3 regions of the Jeotgalibacillus aurantiacus genome follow, and region 3 is predicted to be linked to each of the others. Evidence: riboswitches for the same ligand, from Rfam matches in the RefSeq annotation. Region 3 holds a riboswitch; each other region holds the start of a gene.
What was found. A riboswitch is a leader RNA that binds a small molecule or an ion and turns the genes downstream of it on or off. The one in region 3 is predicted to bind S-adenosylmethionine.

Region 1 (7,375 bases), on a different contig from region 3:
CTGTACCATCCAATATGGCGATCGAAGCACCGGATACAGAAAACCTGAAGGAAGAAGTGATGCCGCTTGCGGATGCCACATCAGAGGTCAACCGCGGGGTCGGCGAGCTGAGAGATGGAGTAGCTGAGTTGAACGATGGTGTAGGCAGTCTTTACAACGGCTCAGCACAGTATCTCGACGGCATTAACCAGCTCCAGGCAAATTCAGGATCCCTCGTTGAAGGCTCTGATTCCATTAAAGGAGCACTGCAGCAGCTGAGTCAGGCAGTCGGAGCGGGATCCGGTAATATGAATCTCAGCCAGTTTACAGAACTGACAGGCGGCTTACGTCAGATTGCCGGCGGTCTTGGTGAAGTTCAGGGTGGTTTAACGGAACTCAGCGGCCAGTACAGCCAGGCATATGGCGCGCTGGATCAGGCAGTAGCAGCGATTCCGGAGGCTTTCGTATCAGAGGCTGACATACAGGCCCTTTATGAAAGTGGAGCGGATCCGGCAACGGTTGATCAGCTGGTACAGAGCTATCAGGCATCGCTGGCTGTAAAAGAAACATATAATGCAGTCAGCCAGGCATTTGATGCGATTTCACCGGCACTGGAAACGAGTGCAGGGGCACTCACTGATCTTCAAAGCACGCTGAACACAATGGCAGATCAGCTTGAAACAAGCCTTTCTGCAACCAGCATGGACGAATCCCTGCAACAGCTGCAGGAGGGGCTTCAGACACTGTCTGCGAATTATGATCAGTTTCATTCAGGACTGGTTTCATATACCGGCGGCGTTGGAGAGCTTGCGGGCTCATACGGTGAATTGCACAACGGCTTAGCCGGTGTAAATGAGGGAACAGGAGAGCTTGAAAACGGCGCTGTCCAGCTAAACGACGGCACAGCTGAACTCGCTGATGCCACAAGTGACCTGCCGGATCAGATTGAAGTCGAAATCAATGAACTGATCGGAGAGTTTGACAAATCCGATTTCGAGCCGGTTTCATTTGTATCCGAGCAGAATGAAAACGTGGAAACCGTTCAGTTTGTCATTAAGACAGCGGCGATTCAGAAGCCGGATGAAGAGCAGACAGAGGATGCGGTTCAGGAAGAGAAAAGCTTCTGGGATCGTTTAGTGGATTTGTTCAGGTGATGATTTGACCTTCTCACAGTATATGTGGGGAGGTTTTTTAGATTTGTGCAGGGGTCACCTCATGAAGGAGGATCACGCGGAAGCGGCTGTGTGGTTTGATTGTGGGGCTGCTCCGCGGGATTCCATCACTTGAGTGAGAGATTCAATCGTTTCAGAATTTTATTCCATCTTTCTGGGAATTATTTCAGTCTTTTGAGAAATTAATTCCCTCACTACCTCAAGCAGCCTCATTTTTTCCATCACAACACCCTGTTAATTCCTTCATTCCTGACCGTCATTCAATCGTTTCAAAATTTAATTCCATCACTTCCAATTCAAGGATCGGGACTTTCATTAGACATCCATCTAACTTGCACACATTGTATGATAAAATATGTAAAAAGAAATTTCAGTATTCTGTTAACAAAGACCAAAAATGGGGGATAGGGTTATGATTTATGTCATCAGGCACGGCCAGACAGATTTAAATTTGCAACGAAAAATGCAGGGCAGAACAGGGCTTCCGTTAAATGAAAACGGTATTTCACAAGCACATTCATTGAAGACTGAACTACAGAATGTGAAATTTGATTTCGTATATTCTTCACCACAGGAAAGAGCAGTCCAGACAGCGGAGATAGTGACAGGGAAACAGGCACTCACAGATGAAAGGTTAAATGTGATTGATGTAGGTGAGGCTGATCAATTACCAGTGAAAGATATACATATGAAAGGGCCGTTACCCGATCCTGACGTGTATAAAGGGGTAGAAGATCCTGAGTTGTTTGCAAAACGGATTTTCAGCTTCATGCATGAAATCGAGAAGAAACATGGAAATGATAATGTAAATATCCTATTGTCTGGACATCGTTGCAAAACGGGCTGTATCGGTGCTTATTTTGAAGGAATACCTGAGGATCGAAATGTTTTAAAATTTTCTTCAGACACTGGGAAATATCAGGTTTATGAATTTAGTACAACACATGGCCAGTGAACCCTGACAACAGGAATGAATATTTATATTTAAAAAAGTTTCCCAGTTTGCAGGGAAACTTTTTTCGCGTTAACGATATTCATCGTGTGTCGGAGTAAACAATTCTTCAGACGACTGACGGACAAGAGAAAAGTGTTCAACGTTATAGTGTCCATGGAGTGTCGAATTATGATGCGCAATAATCTGTTCACCAGATAAGGCAGCTGAATCTGATGTAGAATGGGCATCTCCCACTAAGGTGACATCGAACCCATTAATGGTAGCAGTGCGAACAGCAGTATCAATACAATGCTCCGTTTTGCAGCCGGCAATGACGAGGTGGCCAATTTCCTGCTCCTTCAAATACTCAAGCAAAGGCGTCCCGTGAAATGAATTCGTTGCATATTTTTCGAATTTCACTGCCCCTTGCGGAATGTTAATGTCCTGATGTACCTCGAACCCATCTCCCTCTCCATTGGCTACATCTTTATCACAGATAAAAATAATCTTACTTTCAGCATCAAGCGCCTTTTGAATGACAAAGTTGATATTTTTGATCAATAATTCCTTATTTACAATGCCAGCTTCCTGTTCATTTCCTTCAATCAGCTCCTGCTGGGCATCAATGACGATTAAAGCATGTTTCAATTTGACTGGTCCTTTCCTGTTCCTCATGCTACTATTCTGTTATCCGGGTGAAATCTCCTTTAATTTCCACGTAATCAAGAATTATCGATATAATAAAAGAAAACTTGTTATAAAAGGTGATTTTATGTCTCAACTAACCTTTAATCTTGCAGACTATACTGCATCGTATAAAGGCACTCAAGTTCAATTATTAAGAAAAGAATTTTTTCTTTTACAGTTTCTTTATGAACGTGCCGACCAGGTATTTTCGAGGTCTCAGCTGCTCGATGCGGTTTGGCCGATGGATGCGCCTACAGACAGAACGGTGGATGATCATATTTACCGTGTGAGGAAGAAACTGAAGAAGCTGTCTGATTTTATTGTGATAGAGACCGTAAAAGGTCATGGGTATGTGTTGAAGAAAATTGATGTTGGAATGGATGACGCAGCCTATCAGGATCCGGAAATAAATAAGATGCTTGAAGGTCTGATTAAGCGATATCATCTATTTGGTCATGGAGAAGCCATGCAAACGTTTATTGAGGAAAAGCATTTAGGGTTTATGGTTCCGGAAGAATATAAGCCTGTTTTTGCCTTTATGAAGGCTGATATTGACTGGTTCATCAATGATCATGCCAATATGGATCAAAAACTGTATTACATGATTCATATTTATCACACTCAGACTGGCAATTTTCGTGAAGCCATTCAGTATATTCAGCGTGGACTCGAGAAAGAGGTGTTTTCTGAAAGATCACATTTTGAAGCTGAGACATTAGGTTTGTTTTATTTATTTGTAATGGATCAAGACCTTAAAAAAGCTGATCGACAGTTTAAGTCGATGACGTTAAAATACCCTGAACTGCTGAAATCTGATCACGGATTTAACCCTTCCCTTATGAATTTTAAGTTGATTCTATTGCTATGCGGTGGAGAAACGAGTGAATTTAATCGACTATTTATTGAGATGGAACAGTTTTATCAGAATAATCCTTTGCAAAGGGAGCTTGGCATATTTTATGTGATCACTGGAATTCTCCATCTCCAGCGGGGCTCGTTTAAAAAAGGTCGTGAGGATATAGAGCAGGGATATCATGTGGTGAAAAATACAAAGTTTACATCTCATCTCTTTTTTTACTTTGAAATCACGCTTCTCTTACTAGATAAACTTAAATTGGATGAAGAATTATTTATGCTTTTAAAAGCAAATGCAGACGAAATGAAACGGGAGTATTTGCCGGATCGAAAGGTAAGTCTGGTAAAACAGCGTCTGAATCTGTTCATTTGATCATCCTCTGACATTGAGCCACTAAACTGATGATATTAATCAGGAAGCAGGGTGATTGTTATATGTCAGCAGGTAAATTAGATCGTTCTATTTGGGGCAATCGTTTGTTTGTAAAGATGTTTTCGTCTTATTCAATTTCTGTCATGGGAAATTATTTTGATGCTGTCGCGATTATGATTTTATTTGGATTCGTCTGGCAGGCAGATCCTTTTTTAATCGCTTTAATTCCCGTTGCAATGGCATTGCCGCAAGCGCTATTAGGTCAGTTCTCAGGAGTGTTTGCCGACCGGACTGACAAGCTGAAAATGATGTTTTTGGCTGATCTTATCAGTGTGGTGTTGACGCTTATGCTGGTCTTCGTTTCGGGTCCATGGCTCGCGCTACTCATCATTGCGTGCAGATCAGTGGTGAATTTGATTCATTATCCTGCTCAACAGGGGATGGTAAAAGAGGTGGTGCCAGAGCATCAGCTTTTCCAGGCTTTTTCTTTAAATGGAATCATGCTGCAGTTTTCTAAAATTGCAGCACCGTTAATTGGAGGAGTGATAGCAGGAGCAGTATCACCGCAAATATGTATTTTGATCAACGCAATAATGCTCATTATTTCGTGTTTTGTTTTATTCAGTATGAGAAGAGAATATTCAGTGTTTGAAAAAGATTCTTATGCTATGGCTCACAATAATAGAGGTGATTTTTGGATTTCATGGCGTGAAGGCTGGCTGATCATTTTTACCAGCCGTCCACTATGGGTCAGCTTTATGCTCGCTTTTTTAGGTTTACTTACAATCCAGATGATTGATATTCAATTCACTACATGGTTCAGAGAGCTGTCACCTGATCAACCTGAATTAATCGGTTATCTGTTTGCCTCTTCCGGAGCGGGTGCCGTTGTCATGATTGTGCTGTTAAATCGATTTTCAAATCTGCGGGATTACGGTTGGCTCATGGGTGGAAGTCTTGCCTGCGTTGGAATTGGATTTGGAGGAATTGGATTACTTGAGGCAGGATTCCCTTTATGGCAGCCCATCATTTTCGGTGCTATCATTGGTCTTGGTGTGGGTTTATACTCGGTGGGATTTCAATATATCATCCATAAGCATACTTCGAAAGAGAATATTGGGAGAGTATCAGGTATTAATCAGACCATATGCAGCTTGTGTGTTGTAGTTGGCCCATTAATCGGTGGGATACTTGTCAGGTTATTCGGTGCAGGTGCGGTTTTTATGTTTGTGGGGTTATTTTGCTTGCTTATAGGGATGGTTGCTTTTACCCTTAGAAATGTATTATGGAAGGAAACGGTTTCAGCCGCTCAGGTAATCAGCGACGAAATAATATGAATCTTCCGAAGTTATCAAGATCCGTTGACATCCTTTTTTAAATCTTTTATCATTCAACAATAAATTAAATACCTGCAAGACCTTCTTATGAAGAGAGGTGGAGGGACTGGCCCTTTGAAGCCTCGGCAGCAGACTTGGATGAGTACTGTGCCAATTCCAGCAGGCATGAGCCTGGGAGATAAGAAAAGTGGTTTGCTTTTGATTAAAAGCTTCTTCCTTTTCTTATGGGAGAAGCTTTTTTGTTTGGCCGCAGGTTTGAAGTTTATAGGATTTGTTAAAACAAAAGGTTGGAGGTGCATTCTTATGACGAATCAGGAAATACCTCAGAGTAATCCGCTTGCTCTGATTCCGTTTGGCATATTTATTTTATTATTTATTGGTTCAGGTGTAATCACGGGTGATTTTTATTTAATGCCTGTGCTGGTTGCTTTATTTATTGCGATTTTGGTCGCCTTACTGATGAATCGCAAAACTGATTTTCAGACGAAGGTGATGCAGCTGTCTAAGGGTGGAGGTCATCCGAATATTATTTTGATGGTCATTATCTTTCTTTTAGCAGGAGCTTTTGCATCCGTTGCTGATGGTGCTGGTGCAGTAGATTCGACGGTCAATCTTGGACTGTCCTTTTTACCGCAGAATCTGTTGATCGTCGGATTATTTATTATAGGATGTTTTATCTCTATTTCTATGGGGACTTCTACAGGTACGATTGTGGCGCTGGCACCGATCGGACTTGGTGTATCAGAGCAGACAGATATCGGTGTTGCGCTGGCGATGGGTGCGATTGTGAGTGGCGCGATGTTTGGTGATAATCTGTCCATTATCTCAGATACGACCATTGCAGCAGTACGCACGCAGGGAACGAAGATGAAGGATAAGTTTAAAGCAAATGTTAAAATCGTTCTTCCGGCTGCGATCATTACAGCAATCATTTTCGCTGTGATGACAACGGGATCAAGTGCCTCATTGGAGGAATCGAATCCTTATAATCTCCTGCAGGTGCTTCCGTATTTAGGCGTACTGATCTTTGCGATTGCAGGAGCAAACGTCATTCTTGTTTTGCTTGGCGGTATTATTTTTGCTGGAATTGTAGGTCTAGGACTTGGTGAATTCAGTTTGCTGACCTTGATCGAACTGATTGGAACAGGATTCTCTAATATGTTTGAGCTTGCGATGATTGCGATTTTACTTGGTGGACTGGTGGAACTCATCAAACAGAATGGCGGCATTGAATTTCTGCTTCAGTCTGTTACAAAACGAGTCAATTCCAAGCGCGGTGGAGAGGCAGGGATTGCCGGCCTCGTAAGTACGGTGAATTTCGCAACAGCGAACAATACGATCTCAATTATTACGGCAGGTCCGCTTGCAAGACAGATCTCAGAACGTTTTGGTATCGACAATAGAAGATCTGCGAGTCTGCTTGATATTTTCTCAAGCTCTGTGCAGGGGCTGATTCCATACGGTGCACAGCTGCTTGCAGTAGCAGGTGTAGCGGGCATTTCTCCTGTGGAGATTGTACCGTTCTGTATTTATCCAATGCTGATCGCATTGTCAGGAATCATTGCGATCGCTATTCAATTCCCGAGATTTAAAACACCTGGTGTGGTGGAGGATTAAGGTGAAAAGCTTCTCTCTTTGAGGGGAGCTTTTTTCTATGGGGAAAATTATTTTTAAAAAAGGTCCAACACTTTCCGATGCCGAAACGTTATATACATGAAACCACGAAAAAGTGAGTGAAGCCGATGGAGTCCAGTGAGTTGTATCTGGAATTGGAAACTAATCTGCGCAGGTTTGCCAGGTCAATTGCAAGACATGAACAGGAAGCAGATGACCTGATTCAGCAGGCTGTGATCAAATCGCTTGCTCATGAAAGTATGCTTCAGGAACTGCCTGTTTATAAACAGCGTGCCTGGTTCTTCCGGGTGATGAAAAATCAGCTGGTTGATGAACGGAGAAAAGAGCAGCGGCTGACAGGGTGGGAGGATGACTTTGAGCAAATCAGACTGGATCAGCGATTTACTCATATTGAGGTCACTGA
Region 2 (7,375 bases), on a different contig from region 3:
GTTTAAACCGTTCTCCTGAAATTTTGCTGATTTTCAGCTCTCCTGTAAAAGGACTCAATAAATAGTTTAACTCTTCCACATCTCCATCATGGTTCAGCCATCGGTCGAATTGGTCAGGTGAAAGAATGACAGGCATGCGGTCGTGAATTTGGCTCATTGCGCTATTCGGCTCAGTTGTAATAATGGTGCAGCTTCTGATCAGGTCATTCTGTTCGTTTCGCCATGATTCCCAAAGTCCAGCAAACGTTAATGGATCCCCGCTGACAAGTTTTATTTCATAAGGCTGTTTGTTCCCTTCCTCTGTTTTCTTCCATTCGTAAAAGGAGCTCGCGGGAATTAAGCACCGTTTAGATCGGAAGGCTCTGCGGAAGCTCGGCTTTTCAGAAACGGTTTCTGCCCGGGCGTTAAAGGTTTTGTATCCGATTTTTTCATCTTTAGCAAAAGGCGGAATGAGCCCCCAGCGAAAATAAGCGGGGTATCGCTTCCCTTCAACACTGACAATAGCGGCTACCTGATTGCTGGGTGCAAGGTTAATGTGTGGGTAGACATCAAAGTCATCCCGCATATTGAATTGGTAATATTCCTTTAAATCCTCAAGCGCTTCGGTTAAAGAAAATCGTCCACACAAGTAAATTCCCCTCCTTATTTACTAACACTATCGTAACAAATAATAAAAACATTGCGAAGATAGAGAAGATTTAATCTTATTTCCTTTTACAGGAAAATGGTTGATTTATTTCGCATTGCGAATAATAATGAGGAAGTGTCATTTTTACATATCTAGGAGGGTGTTCAATTATGAAGAAATTTTGGTTAGTATCTGCGCTTGCTGCATCACTTATGCTTGCAGCATGTTCAGAGGAAACAGACGAATCAGCTGGTAACGCTGAATCAGCACAAGAGACAACAGAAGAAACGGAAGCGCCTGAAGAAACGTCAGAGCCGGCTTTATATGTTGTAGAGGATGAGGTTCAGACGGGTGATCTGACGATGACAGCTGTCAGTGCAGGTGTGACAGAGCAAATCGACGAAACAAATCGTGTTTATGAAGTCAGTTTCAGTATTACGAACAATGGTGAGGAAGAAGCTGTGATTACAGGTGATCAGTTCCGTTTAACAGATCTGGCTGATGAGGAAAAATCTGCCTATGGTGATCCGGTTGAATGGACAGTGCCTGCCGGTGAAACAGTTGAAGGATCACTTCAATTTGAGGCATCTGCTACTACAGCCTTTAAGCTGTTCGGTACTTTTGGCGAAGAGGAAATTGAATGGAGACTGCCAGGCATTACTTCACTGGATTAATGCATCAACCATTACAATTTGCTGAACAGTCTGTTTAATCGCGGTTCTGCTGTTGACAGAAGGGGCTTTAGTCTAGTAGAGTTATCATAATTAACTAAATAGTGTGGATTCTTATCAAGAGAGGTGGAGGGACAAGGCCCTGCGAAACCTCAGCAACCATCACACAAGTGAAAAGGTGCTAAATCCATCCCGTATTTTTACGGGGAAGATAAGGAGAGTTGTTCCGTTTTCTAACACAGGTCTTCTTATTCAAGCGATAAGAAGGCCTTTTTGTATAGACAACCTTGATAAGATCCACGAATACGGAAGGGGAAGTAACATGACTTTATTAGACGAAATGAAAAATCGCATCCTGATCGGTGACGGTGCAATGGGAACCCTCCTGTATTCGTATGGAACGGATCAGTGCTATGAGGAATTAAATCTTTCGCAGGCTGAGCATATCCAGAAAATCCATCGTGCTTATATTGAAGCGGGCGCGGACATTATTCAGACGAATACGTACGGCGCAAACTACCACAAGCTTGAGCGATACGGACTTGAGGAACAGGTAAGGGAAATCAATACTGCAGCGGTCAGAAATGCCAAAAAGGCTGCAGGTAAAGATACATTTGTTCTCGGGACTTCAGGAGGGATTCGCAGCTTTCGTCCTCAGTCCATTGAACTGAATGAAATTAAGCGAACCTTCAGAGAACAGCTTTACTGTTTGCTTTTAGAAGGAGTGGACGGGCTGTTATTTGAAACGTATTACGACCTTGAGGAACTGTCAGCCGTGCTTGAAATTGCCCGTAAAGAAACGGATCTTCCGCTTATTACCCAGATCTCGGTTCAGGAGCCTGGCGTCATGCAAAATGGAACGTCAGTGGCGGAAGCACTGCTGCGTCTCGAACAGGCAGGAGCTGATGTAGTCGGATTGAACTGCAGACAGGGGCCTTTTCACATGTTGAAATCACTTGAGCAGGTTCCGCTGCCTGAGCGAGCTTATTTATCATGTTATCCGAATGCAAGCCTGCCATCTTATACAGATGGTGCACTTCAATACAGTAATAATGCTGCCTATTTTAAGGAGATTGCCCCATCTTTCAGGGAGCAGGGGGTACGTTTATTAGGCGGGTGCTGTGGTACGACACCTGAGCATATCCGCTCCTTCAGTGAGGCGTTAAGTGGATTAGAGCCTGTCAGTGAGAAAGTGATTACACAGCCGATTGAACCAATCATCGTGAGAGACCGGGCAAAAGAGCTGCCTGAACCATTAACGGAAATCGTTAACCGGAGAAAGTCCGTGATCGTAGAGCTTGATCCTCCAAAGAAGCTGTCCACAGATTCATTTATGGAAGGAGCGAAAGCACTGAGTGAGGCCGGTGCAGATGCGGTGACACTTGCGGATAATTCACTGGCAAGCCCTCGGGTGTCCAACGAATCACTCGGCTATCTGATCAAGCAGCAGGGTGTCCGGCCACTTGTCCATTTAACGTGCCGTGACCGTAATCTGATTGGCCTTCAATCTCACCTTATGGGACTTCATACACTCGGGTTACATGATATTCTGGCCGTTACGGGTGATCCGACAAAGGTAGGTGATTTTCCGGGGGCCGCTTCTGTCTATGATGTGTCATCATTTGAACTGATTGAAATGATTGCCCAGCTGAATAAGGGAATGTCGATGTCCGGTAAGGATCTCGGTGAAAAAGCATCCTTTACAATCGGTGCCGCCTTTAATCCGAATGTCCGGAGTGTGGAACGTGCTGTACAACGTCTGGAAAAGAAAATTGATGCTGGAGCAGACTACTTTATGAGTCAGCCGGTCTTTTCGGAAGAGAAGCTGATTGAAACATCGGAAGCCGTAAAGGATCTTGGAAAACCTGTGTATATCGGGCTGATGCCTTTAACAAGCAGCAAAAATGCAGACTTCCTGCATAATGAAGTACCTGGGATTAAATTGACGGATCAGGTCAGGGAACGGATGGCTGCTGTATCAGGAGATCGTGAAAAATCGCACCGCGAAGGGATTGCGATGACGAAATCTCTGATTGACACAGCGCTTGATTTATTTAACGGAATTTATTTAATCACGCCGTTTATGCGATATGAAATGACGGCTGAATTAACGAGATATGCCAATGAACAGGCAGCAAAACGCGCCGGGGGGAATCAGTATGTCACGAACAAACTTCACTAAACAGCTTGAAAAACGCATTCTCATTATGGACGGTGCAATGGGAACGATGCTTCAGGAAGCGAATCTGACTGCGGAGGATTTTGGAGGAGAAGCACTGGAAGGGTGTAATGAAAACCTGAACAGAACCCGTCCTGATGTTATTGAAAACATTCACGACGCTTATTTTGAAGCAGGTGCGGATATTGTTGAAACGAATACTTTCGGAAGTATGAGCGTCGTGCTTGAAGAATATGACATCCAGGCTGACGCCTATGAATTGAGCCGTCTTGGTGCTGAATTAGCCCGGAAATCCGCAGATAAATGGTCGACTGAAGAACGTCCCCGTTTTGTAGCAGGTGCAATGGGTCCAACAACAAAAACATTAAGTGTTACCGGTGGAACAACGTTTGAAAACCTTCAGGCGTCGTATGCAGAGCAGGCACGCGGACTGATTGATGGAGGCGCAGATCTTTTACTGATCGAGACAAGTCAGGACCTGTTAAACGTAAAAAGTGCTTACCTCGGTATTCAGCAGGCATTTGAAGAAACCGGAAAAGAATTACCACTGATGATTTCCGGAACCATTGAACCGATGGGGACAACACTTGCCGGACAGACGATTGATTCTTTTTATATCAGTGTTGAGCATATGAACCCGGTATCTGTCGGACTGAATTGTGCGACCGGACCGGAATTTATGCAGGACCATATCCGCTCGTTATCTGAAATCAATCAGTCTTATGTCAGCTGTTATCCAAATGCCGGACTGCCGGATGAGGAGGGTGTATATCATGAAACACCTGAAACGCTTGCACGAAAGCTGAAAGGATTTGCTGAAAAGGGCTGGCTGAATATTGTCGGCGGCTGTTGCGGGACGACACCTGCACATATTAAAGCGATTGCGGACGTCATGAAGGATTATGAACCGCGTAAGCAGAGACCTGAAAAGCATCACACCGTGTCAGGAATCGAGCCGCTTGTCTATGATGATCCATCCATGAGACCACTGATGATCGGAGAACGGACAAATGTCATTGGCTCAAGAAAGTTCAAACGCCTCATTGCGGAAAAGAAAATAGAGGAAGCATCGGAAATCGCCCGTGCCCAGGTGAAAAAAGGCGCACACGTCATCGATATCTGTCTGGCCGACCCGGATCGCGATGAAGAAGAAGATATGGAAGCCTTCATGCAGGAGGTTGTCAAAAAAGTGAAGGTACCTTTAGTCATTGATTCTACAGACGAAAAGGTAATTGAAAAAGCACTTCGGTATTCTCAAGGTAAATCGATAATTAACTCGATTAATTTAGAGGATGGGCTTGAACGTTTTGATGCAGTTGTACCACTTGCGAAAAAATATGGTGCTGCACTTGTTGTCGGAACAATTGATGAAAAAGGAATGGGTGTATCAGCGGAACGCAAGCTTGAAATCGCTAAGCGTTCATACGACATTCTGACAAAGGATTACGGTGTTCACCCGACTGATATCATTTTTGACCCGCTCGTTTTCCCGGTTGGAACAGGGGATGAACAGTATATTGGTTCAGCCAATGCAACAGTGGAAGGAATCCGTCACATAAAAGAGGCCTTCCCGCAGGTGCAAACCGTGCTCGGCATCAGTAACGTATCCTTTGGTCTACCTCCGGTTGGCCGAGAGGTGCTGAATGCCGTGTATCTGTACCACTGTACACTTGCAGGTCTGGATTATGCGATTGTCAATACAGAGAAACTGGAGCGTTTCGCTTCTATTGATCCCGCTGAGGTCAAAATGGCTGAAGAACTGTTATTCAATACGACTGATGAATCACTCGCTGAATTTACCGCCTTTTACCGTGGTAAAAAGAAAGAAACGGCTTCAGGACTTCCGGATATGCCGCTTGCGGAGAGGCTTGCCTATTATGTCGTAGAAGGTACAAAAGAAGGTTTGCTGCCGGATCTGGAGCAGGCGCTCACTGAGTACGATGAGCCGCTATCCATCATTAACGGCCCTTTGATGACAGGCATGAAAGAGGTTGGACGCTTGTTTAATGACAATCAGCTGATTGTAGCTGAGGTGTTACAGAGTGCTGAAGTCATGAAAGCAGCTGTTGCTTATCTTGAACCGCACATGGAAGCGTCTGATGATTCTTCCTCTAAAGGTAAGGTACTCCTCGCTACGGTAAAAGGGGACGTACACGACATCGGTAAAAACCTTGTAGAAATTATTTTAAGTAACAACGGTTTTGAAGTGGTTGACCTTGGCATTAAAGTAACCCCGCCGGAGCTGATCGAAGCCATCCGTCGTGAAAAGCCGGACATTGTCGGTCTGTCAGGTCTGCTCGTTAAATCAGCCCAGCAGATGGTCATTACGGCAGGAGATATGAAGCAGGAAGGCATGGAGATTCCAATTCTGGTTGGCGGAGCGGCACTCTCGCGTAAATTTGTGGATACAAAAATTTCACAAAACTATGACGGTCTTGTTTTATATGCAAAGGATGCGATGAACGGTTTGAGCCTTGCGAACCAGCTTCAGGACGAATTGGAGCGTGCCAAGCTTGTAGAAGAGCGGGAGGCGAAAAAGGGAGCCATTGCATCAGCAGCTCCTGCCCCTAAACGTGAAAGCAATGTCGGTGTACTCGAAAAGCCGGCTGTTGCCCCTGCCCCTGTTTTTGTGCCGAATGATGTGCAGCGTCATGTGATCAGCTCGTACTCTGTTTCACATGTTGAGGCTTATATCAATATGCAAATGCTGATCGGACATCATCTCGGCGTCAAAGGTAAAGTATCACGCCTTTTAGCTGAAGGAGATGAAAAAACCATCAAGGTAAAAGAAACCGTTGATCAGCTGATTCAGGAAGTGAAAAAAGAAGGATTGATTACACCGGCTGCTGTGTATCAGTTCTTTCCTGCCCAGAGTGAGGGTGATGATGTGATTATTTATCATCCAGAAGAGGGACACGAGATTGAACGTTTTACTTTCCCAAGACAGCCTAGAGCGCCATATTTATGTCTTGCTGATTATCTCCGCTCAAAAGAAAGCGGCGAGATGGATTATGTAGGATTTTTTACCGTCACAGCCGGCCGGGGAATCAGGGAGAAGGCTCAGGAGTATAAGGAGCAGGGAAGATTTCTTGAAAGTCATGCGCTTCAGGCGCTGGCTCTTGAAACAGCAGAAGGCTTTGCGGAGCTGCTTCATCAGCAGATGCGCGACCGCTGGGGCTTCCCGGATTCAGTTGATTTCACGATGCAGGAGCGCTTCAGCGCCAAGTATCAGGGACAGCGTTTCTCCTTTGGATACCCTGCCTGTCCGGAGCTTGAGGATCAGGAAAAGCTGTTTAAGCTGATCCAGCCGGAAGAGATTGGTGTCCAGCTGACTGACGGCTTCATGATGGAACCGGAGGCCAGCGTATCAGCCATTGTGTTTGCTCATCCGGATGCACGATATTTTAACGTATTATAAAAATTACGGCTGCTCTCTCAGCGGTTTCATAGACCGGGGAGCAGCTTCTAATACATTCTTTCACTATCAAATTACGGGAGGTTGACTGGATGGATCGTGATTTCCCCCGGAACTCTTTGGAAAAAAAGGGGTTCCGTTTGGTTTTTAATGATGATTTTGATCAGGTGAGTCTTGACCTGTCAAAGTGGCTGCCATTTTATTTGCCTCAATGGAGCAGCCGTGAAAACGCCAAAGCGAATTATCGTATAGAAAATAGTGAACTGAAGTTAATGATTTCAGCTAATCAGCAGCCATGGTGTCCGGAACTGGACGGCAATATTAAAGTGAGTAATCTTCAGACAGGAGTTTATTCAGGTTCACTTGGAAGTAAATTTGGACAGCATCGCTTTTCTGAACATTGCATCGTTAAAGAGGAGCAGACACCTGAGCGGTTATTCACACCACAGTATGGCTATTTTGAGATTCGGGTAAAGGGGCTA
Region 3 (7,375 bases):
ACTGAATGTTTTCCCATTTTTACTTTTAAAGCCCTTTAATAGAGCAGTCTGCCCTTTTTCACAGAGGGCTTTAATTTGCGCATCTGACAGTTTTTTTGATAATAATATTTTCGGCAGTGTCTGACGGCAGCCGTTTTTGTATTCATTACAGCCGTAGAATCCGCCTTTATCTACCATTTTACCTTTTTTACACGCTGGACATTCAGCGAGAGATGAGGATCTTTTCTTGGTCCCTGTGCCGCCTTGACCTTTTGGAATCGCGCCCATTTTCTCTGGAGCTGTCTGCATCATATGATCAATAAATGATCCGATATTTTTCAGAAAAGCTTCCTGACTCCCCTGCCGTCTTCCTATTTTTTTCAGATAAGCCTCCCATTTCGCGGTCATCTCCGGGCTGCTCAAAAGCGTTCCTTCAATGACTTTGCAAAGTGTGACTCCCTTATCCGTCACACTTACGATGTTTTTCGCAATCGTAATATACTTCTGTTTTTTCAGCGTATCAATAATGGACGCGCGGGTTGCTTCCGTACCAATCCCTTCCACTTCCTTTAACACAGCCTGATCCTGTTCGTCTTCCAGCAGTTTACCCGCTGTTTTCATCATTAAGATCAGCTGACCTTCTGTATAGGGCTTTGGCGGCTTGGTCACGTCCTCTTTCACGGTTACCTTACTCGGCAGCGTATCCCCCACCGTTACATTTGGCAGGATCGCGTCCTTTTTATTTGTCTCATTAAACAGCTCTTTCCATCCGCGAATTTTTTCCACAGTTCCTTTTGCGATAAATGGAAGTCCGTTTATATCCACTTCGATGACGGTTTCCTCATAGTGATAATCCTCATGAAACATTGCCAGTGTGCTGTTAACGATTTCCTCGTAAACATTCCGCTCCATCGGCTTCAGTTTTTCAAGACGGTCTTTTGTCAGCAGCTTTCTCGTCGGGATGATGGCATAGTGCTCCTGTACTTTCTGATCCTGAACATATTTTGGCCTTGGGCGTGAATGCTTTACATCAAATGAAGCGCCTACTGATTCTTTCATTTTTTCAACCTGTGCCGCCAAATAGTTAAATTCATTCCTTGTAATAAACGGACAGTCGGTTCTTGGATAAGACACGAGTTTTTTCTCATACAGATCCTGAACCGTTTTTAATACATTTGAAGGACTGTACTTAAATCTCCTGTTCAGCTTCGCCTGCAGAGTTGAGAGACTGTGCAGACTTGGTGCCTGCATTTTCTTCTGCTTCTTTTCTGCTTTAGAAACGTTACCGAAGAGCGTTTTTCCTTCTTCAATTTGATGTTTTGAAAGGATCTGTGCAGCATCTTCTGACGTTTTAAACGATTCTTTATGTTTCGTCTGAAAGTTGATTTCTTTTGCCTGATGATCAGCGAGCAGCTGGAAAAACGGCTCAGGCTTAAAGTTTTCGATCTCATGCTGCCGCTGCCAGATCATATAAAGCGTTGGTGTCTGAACGCGGCCAACGCTGAATGGTCCGTCAATTCCTTTTTCCTGAAGCAGCAACGTATACAGCCTCGACATATTCATACCGACAAGCCAGTCACTCAGCTGTCTCGTTTGCGCTTCGTCATACAGAGACAGATAATCCTCCCCATCCCGGAGCTCCTGAAATCCTCGACGGATCACGTCTTTTTCAAGCGAATTAATCCATAAACGTTTCGTCGGTTTATGCATCATATTAGCCTGTTCAATAATAGAGCGGGCAATATTTTCCCCTTCACGGTCACTGTCTGTTGCCACGATAATCTGATTCGCTTTTCTTAAAAGGCCTTTTATGATGTTAAATTGAGCCCGTTTTGCGTATGGGACTGTAAATTTGAATTCATCCGGAATAATCGGCAGCAGATCAAGCCGCCAGCGCTTCCATTCTTTTTTGTAGGCATGTGGCTCCTCCAATGATACGAGATGTCCGAATCCCCAGGTAATGGCGGCACCACCCGGAAAAAGCGGATCGGAGATTTCATAATAGCCATTGCTTTTTTTAGCGGATGAAAAAGCATCCGCGTAGCTTTTTGCCTGTGATGGTTTTTCAGCAAGGATGACTGTGTACAAGGGAATTCCTCCTAAGTTGTTTTTGAGGGGATTTGTTTGGGGAGTGCTGCGGATTGTTTTATTTTATCATTGTTGGGGATGGAATGCGAACGTTTATTCGGAGAGTGGGTTGATGTTGTGAAAAGTATAGGAGTATGTTTGTATAAACCGGACTGGGAGCATCCTTCGCTTTCTTTTGTCTAGCTGCGGCGACTAGCCCCTCGAGGTCATAAGTCAAAAATGAACGAGGGTAAAGAGCAACCCTCGTTTCATTTTCGTCTTATGCTTGTCGGGGCTGGACGAGTCGCCTCCGCTTTTCTAAGGCCGCGCGGTGAGCCAGCTAGCGCTTTGCGCTACGCTGTCTCACCTGTCGCTTCTCTGCAGTAGGAGTCTACGGATGCCCCCAGCCCTTTGAGCTGTTTTCTACAATCTTATTGATTGAAATAAGTGATGGGAAAACCGGTCCCGGACCTTTGAGATGAAAACGGGAATATTCGATACATTTATTTGTTAGAACAGTACAATTCGGTCCGCAGAACGATACAAATCACAATCGGAACATGACAAATAAAGTCATTTACAAGGTGAACATAACAATAAAAATTTGAAACGATTAAAATAAATTTTAGATCGATTTAATTAATCTCTGAAACAGTACAATTCCTCCATCCCCACACAAAGACGCATAAAACTAAAAAACCGGAACCTGCACAAGTCAGGTCCCGGTTCATTATTTACAAATGATTACGCGTTTACTTCCGCTTTAAGCACGTCAGCTTTGTCTGTTCTTTCCCATGGAAGGTCAAGATCATTACGTCCGAAGTGTCCGTATGCTGCTGTCTGCTTGTAGATTGGACGGCGCAGGTCAAGCATTTTGATGATGCCGGCCGGGCGAAGGTCGAAGTTGTTGCGAACGACTTCGATCAGCTTTTCTTCATCTGCTGTTCCTGTTCCGAATGTGTCGATTGAAATAGATACAGGCTGTGCTACGCCAATTGCGTAGGCAAGCTGTACTTCACATTTGTCAGCAAGGCCTGCTGCTACGATGTTTTTCGCTACGTAACGGGCTGCATAAGCACCTGAGCGGTCAACCTTTGTTGCATCCTTACCAGAGAATGCGCCACCGCCGTGACGTGCATAACCGCCGTATGTGTCAACGATGATCTTACGTCCTGTAAGACCTGCATCTCCCTGAGGTCCTCCGATTACGAAGCGGCCAGTCGGGTTGATGAAATACTTTGTATTGTCATCGATCAGGTGTGCAGGCACAACCGGCTTGATGACATGCTCCTTCAGATTGCGCTGGATACGGTCCAGGCTTACTTCAGGGTGGTGCTGAGTTGAAATAACGATTGTATCGATGCGTACAGGCTGGTTATTTTCATCATACTCAACCGTTACCTGTGTTTTACCGTCCGGACGAAGGTAAGGAAGAACGTCTTCTTTACGTACTTCTGTCAGGCGTCGGGATAGTTTATGTGCAAGTGAGATTGGAAGAGGCATAAGCTCTTCTGTTTCGTTGCAGGCAAAGCCGAACATCAGCCCCTGGTCACCCGCTCCGATTGATTCAATTTCAGCGTCAGTCATATTGCTTTCACGATCTTCAAGGGCACGGTCAACACCTGCTGCAATGTCAGCTGACTGCTCATCGATTGATGTCAGTACTGCACATGTTTCAGCGTCAAAGCCGTATTTTGCACGTGTATAGCCGATTTCACGAATCGTTTCGCGCACGATTTTCGGGATATCAACATAAGTAGATGTTGAAATTTCTCCGGCTACGAGTACAAGACCCGTCGTTACAGATGTTTCACAAGCCACGCGGGCATTCGGATCATCCTTTAAAATGGCATCAAGAATTGAATCAGAAATCTGGTCACAAATTTTATCCGGATGTCCCTCCGTTACGGACTCGGATGTAAAAAGATGACGTTTTGTTGACATGAAAGTCTCCTCCTTGTGAAGCGTATATAGTCGACGGTACTCATTACCCTTAGAGATCGAACGTTAACCTTTTATGATCTTCCAAGTATCGGCCAAAATAAAAGAAACCTCTCCCCATGTTTGTGAGGAAAGGTTCATTCGTCAGATCGCCTTTCACTCTTATCGTTCAAGACAAGTTCGTCTTGCTACAGGTTAGCACCTTCGCTCAAGTGATGGTTTTACCGCAAAAGCTGTTCGCTTTTTTGCAGAGCAGGTTGCTGGGTTTCATAGGGCCTGTCCCTCCACCAGCTCGGGATAAGAGTATCCGTTCAAAGAACAATCATACGGAAACAGCCGGGTGATGTCAACACTTACTTTTTCAGAAACAGAGTCACGATAAATGTCAGAAAATACGAACAGATTTCTTCTTTATTTCATTATAATGTAAGGGCTTTCAATTCAGGGCTGGAAAATGTTATGTTTAATAGGTGAAGTATTTTTACTTAAGCAACCAGGAACTTTTTCTGTGACAATCCTGTAAATTCGATTAATTAGTATAGACTATTTAAGTTAATGTGTTATACTAATTTCGAACAAAGGGATAACCATTTTTAAAAAAGGGTGGGAATGCAATGACAACAATCCGGAATTCATCAGACCTTCAGGAACTTCTTGCAGGGAACAATGTTCATAAAAACTTATCTGTTCCTCAGCTGACTGAAAAAGTCCTTATGCGTGAAGAAGGAACATTAACCTCAACCGGAGCAGTCCGTGCCGAAACAGGTACATATACCGGCCGCTCACCTAAAGATAAATTCATCGTTGATGAGCCGTCTGTACGTGATCAGATTGACTGGGGCAATGTCAACCAGCCAATTTCACAGGAATCTTTCGAGCGTCTATATGAAAAGGTTCTTGCACATCTGTCAGAAAAAGAAGAGCTCTTCGTATTTGAAGGGTTTGCCGGTGCCGATCTTGATTCAAGATTACCAATCCGTGTCGTAAATGAGCGCGCGTGGCATAACCTGTTTGCCCATCAGCTCTTTATCCGCCCGAAAAAAGATGAGAGCTGGAGCAGCCCGACAGAGTCACCATTTACCATTTTGTCCGCTCCGTCTTTAAAAGCCGATCCGGCTAAAGACGGCACCCGTTCTGAAACATTTATCGTCGTTTCATTTGAGCAGCGTACCATCCTGATCGGCGGAACGGAATATGCCGGAGAAATGAAAAAGTCAATCTTCTCTGTCATGAACTACCTGCTTCCGCAAAAGGATATTATGCCGATGCACTGCTCAGCCAATGTTGGAGCTGAAGGTGATGTTGCCCTGTTCTTCGGACTTTCCGGTACAGGAAAAACAACGCTGTCGGCAGACGCTGACCGCCGCTTAATCGGGGACGATGAGCACGGCTGGTCTGATAACGGCGTGTTCAATATTGAAGGCGGCTGCTACGCAAAGTGCATCCAGCTTTCAAAGGAAAAAGAGCCACAGATTTATAACGCGATCCGCTTCGGATCCGTACTTGAAAACGTTGTGCTGGATCCTGATACGAAAGAACCTGATTACGATGATTCATCACTGACAGAAAATACGCGTGCCGCTTACCCGCTACAGGCAATGGATAATATCGTGGACCCAAGCAGAGCGGGACATCCAAATACGATCATTTTCCTGACAGCTGATGCGTTTGGCGTACTGCCTCCGATTTCGAAATTAACGAAAGAACAGGCGATGTATCATTTCCTAAGCGGATATACATCAAAGCTTGCCGGAACAGAGCGTGGCATCACTGAACCGGAAGCAACATTCTCAACCTGCTTCGGCTCACCGTTTCTGCCATTGAAACCAACCGTTTATGCTGAAATGCTAGGTAAGAAAATGGAAGCTCATGATGTAGAAGTGTTTCTCGTTAACACTGGCTGGACAGGTGGCGCCTACGGAACCGGATCCCGCATGAAACTTGCTTACACAAGAGCCATGGTCCGTGCAGCCCTTCACGGTGAACTGAGAAACGCTGAAACAACGAAAAACGGACTATTTGGTCTTGAAACACCGCTTCACGTTCCAGGTGTTCCGGATGATGTACTCGTTCCACGTTTTGCATGGCCGAGCGAGGAAGCTTATGAAGCAAAAGCAATGGAGCTTGCACAGAAATTCAAAGAAAACTTTAAGAAGTTTACGACCGTTGATGAAAAAATCGCTGAGCTTGGCGGTCCAGTTATTTAATACTGATTGGGGTCAATCAACGAACGTACACATAGAAAAAAAGAGTCCTTAACAGGGCTCTTTTTTAATGCTTGTTATTCTACGAAACCTGCCGGGACATTCCTTCGCTCCTTTGTCTAGATGTGACAGGCAGGGACTAGCAAACTTTCTGCACAATTTTTAAAATTATCAAATCATTTAGGAATACAACTCGAAGTGCACAAACCAAAGAGACTATAAAAACTGTATGAGGGCTGGGGGACATCCGCAGACTCCTATGGCGGAAAGGGACAGGTGAAAACCTTGTGCGAAGCGCAAGGGGTTCACCGCCCGGCCATGGAAAGCGGAGGATGTCCCCCAGCCCGGTTTTTTCTATCTTCTTCTAGGTATGAGGAATGTCCCGGCACGGCTTTCGAAAACTACCTTCTAGTTAAAAAGAGCCCAATTATGGACTCTTTTTAGTTACTCGACTGCAATGTCTTAAGTTCATACGAAATAATCGTTGCCTGGTCGCGCCATTCGAGGCGGTGTATTTCTGCGGTTCCTTTTAGTTCACCTTCAATTGTTTTGCGCACTTCAAGAGGCACATGCATTGGATAAAGCCTGTATCCGTCCTTGACCAGCTGAAAAAAGTTTTCCTGCTGACGCACTTCTTTTCCTTTTGTGACAATCATTGTGTTCATTTCAAGAGGCATCCCCATGACCGTTCACTCCTTTCTGCTGTTTCATCCATGTCGTTAATTTCCTTACTACTCCCAGGTTTTCAAGCGGTGGAAAATTATGATCGAAGTGTTCATAATACCACGTTTCGCAGTGTTTACCGAGTTCCTTCAGACGATTTTCAAGTCTCAAGGCGTGTTCGAAAGTTACATTTGTATCTAATACGCCATGTATAATCAGAACCGGACATTGAATACGCTCTGCATCGTAGAGCGGTGTTCGCCATTTATAAGATTCGGGCTGAGTTTTAGGAGAACCGCCAATGACTCTTTTCATCATTCTTCTCATGTCTTTTCTTTCATCATACGTCAGTTCCATATCTGATACGCCGCCCCAAGTGACCAAAGAAGTGACATGTTCGAGTTCTACGGCTGCCTGCAGCGCCATGACGCCTCCGCGGGAGAATCCGAAGATATGCAGCCGCCCGTTTACAGATGGATGATCTCGTAAATAGGCAGCTGCTGAGAATACGTCATGACGGT

Region 1: another riboswitch for S-adenosylmethionine. It lies ahead of H7968_RS15875 (Na+/H+ antiporter NhaC family protein); the one in region 3 lies ahead of metK (methionine adenosyltransferase).
Region 2: another riboswitch for S-adenosylmethionine. It lies ahead of H7968_RS14985 (bifunctional homocysteine S-methyltransferase/methylenetetrahydrofolate reductase); the one in region 3 lies ahead of metK (methionine adenosyltransferase).

What each region holds. Positions count from the first base shown of each region.
Region 1 covers NZ_JACNMS010000006.1:81,854-89,228, forward strand. Annotated here, with positions in the region: gene H7968_RS15850 (YhgE/Pip domain-containing protein) at 1-1,133, shown strand, start outside; gene H7968_RS15855 (histidine phosphatase family protein) at 1,564-2,106, shown strand; gene H7968_RS15860 (isochorismatase family protein) at 2,176-2,733, opposite strand; gene H7968_RS15865 (winged helix-turn-helix domain-containing protein) at 2,858-4,000, shown strand; gene H7968_RS15870 (MFS transporter) at 4,063-5,337, shown strand; SAM riboswitch class I at 5,420-5,522, shown strand; gene H7968_RS15875 (Na+/H+ antiporter NhaC family protein) at 5,641-6,954, shown strand; gene H7968_RS15880 (RNA polymerase sigma factor) at 7,095-7,375, shown strand, end outside.
Region 2 covers NZ_JACNMS010000005.1:95,311-102,685, forward strand. Annotated here, with positions in the region: gene H7968_RS14975 (SOS response-associated peptidase) at 1-628, opposite strand, end outside; gene H7968_RS14980 (DUF4352 domain-containing protein) at 799-1,302, shown strand; SAM riboswitch class I at 1,411-1,517, shown strand; gene H7968_RS14985 (bifunctional homocysteine S-methyltransferase/methylenetetrahydrofolate reductase) at 1,622-3,481, shown strand; gene metH (methionine synthase) at 3,459-6,896, shown strand; gene H7968_RS14995 (glycoside hydrolase family 16 protein) at 6,986-7,375, shown strand, end outside.
Region 3 covers NZ_JACNMS010000004.1:16,317-23,691, reverse strand. Annotated here, with positions in the region: gene H7968_RS13010 (type IA DNA topoisomerase) at 1-2,067, opposite strand, end outside; gene metK (methionine adenosyltransferase) at 2,791-3,990, opposite strand; SAM riboswitch class I at 4,147-4,291, opposite strand; gene pckA (phosphoenolpyruvate carboxykinase (ATP)) at 4,602-6,194, shown strand; gene H7968_RS12995 (DUF2584 domain-containing protein) at 6,632-6,874, opposite strand; gene H7968_RS12990 (alpha/beta hydrolase family protein) at 6,858-7,375, opposite strand, start outside.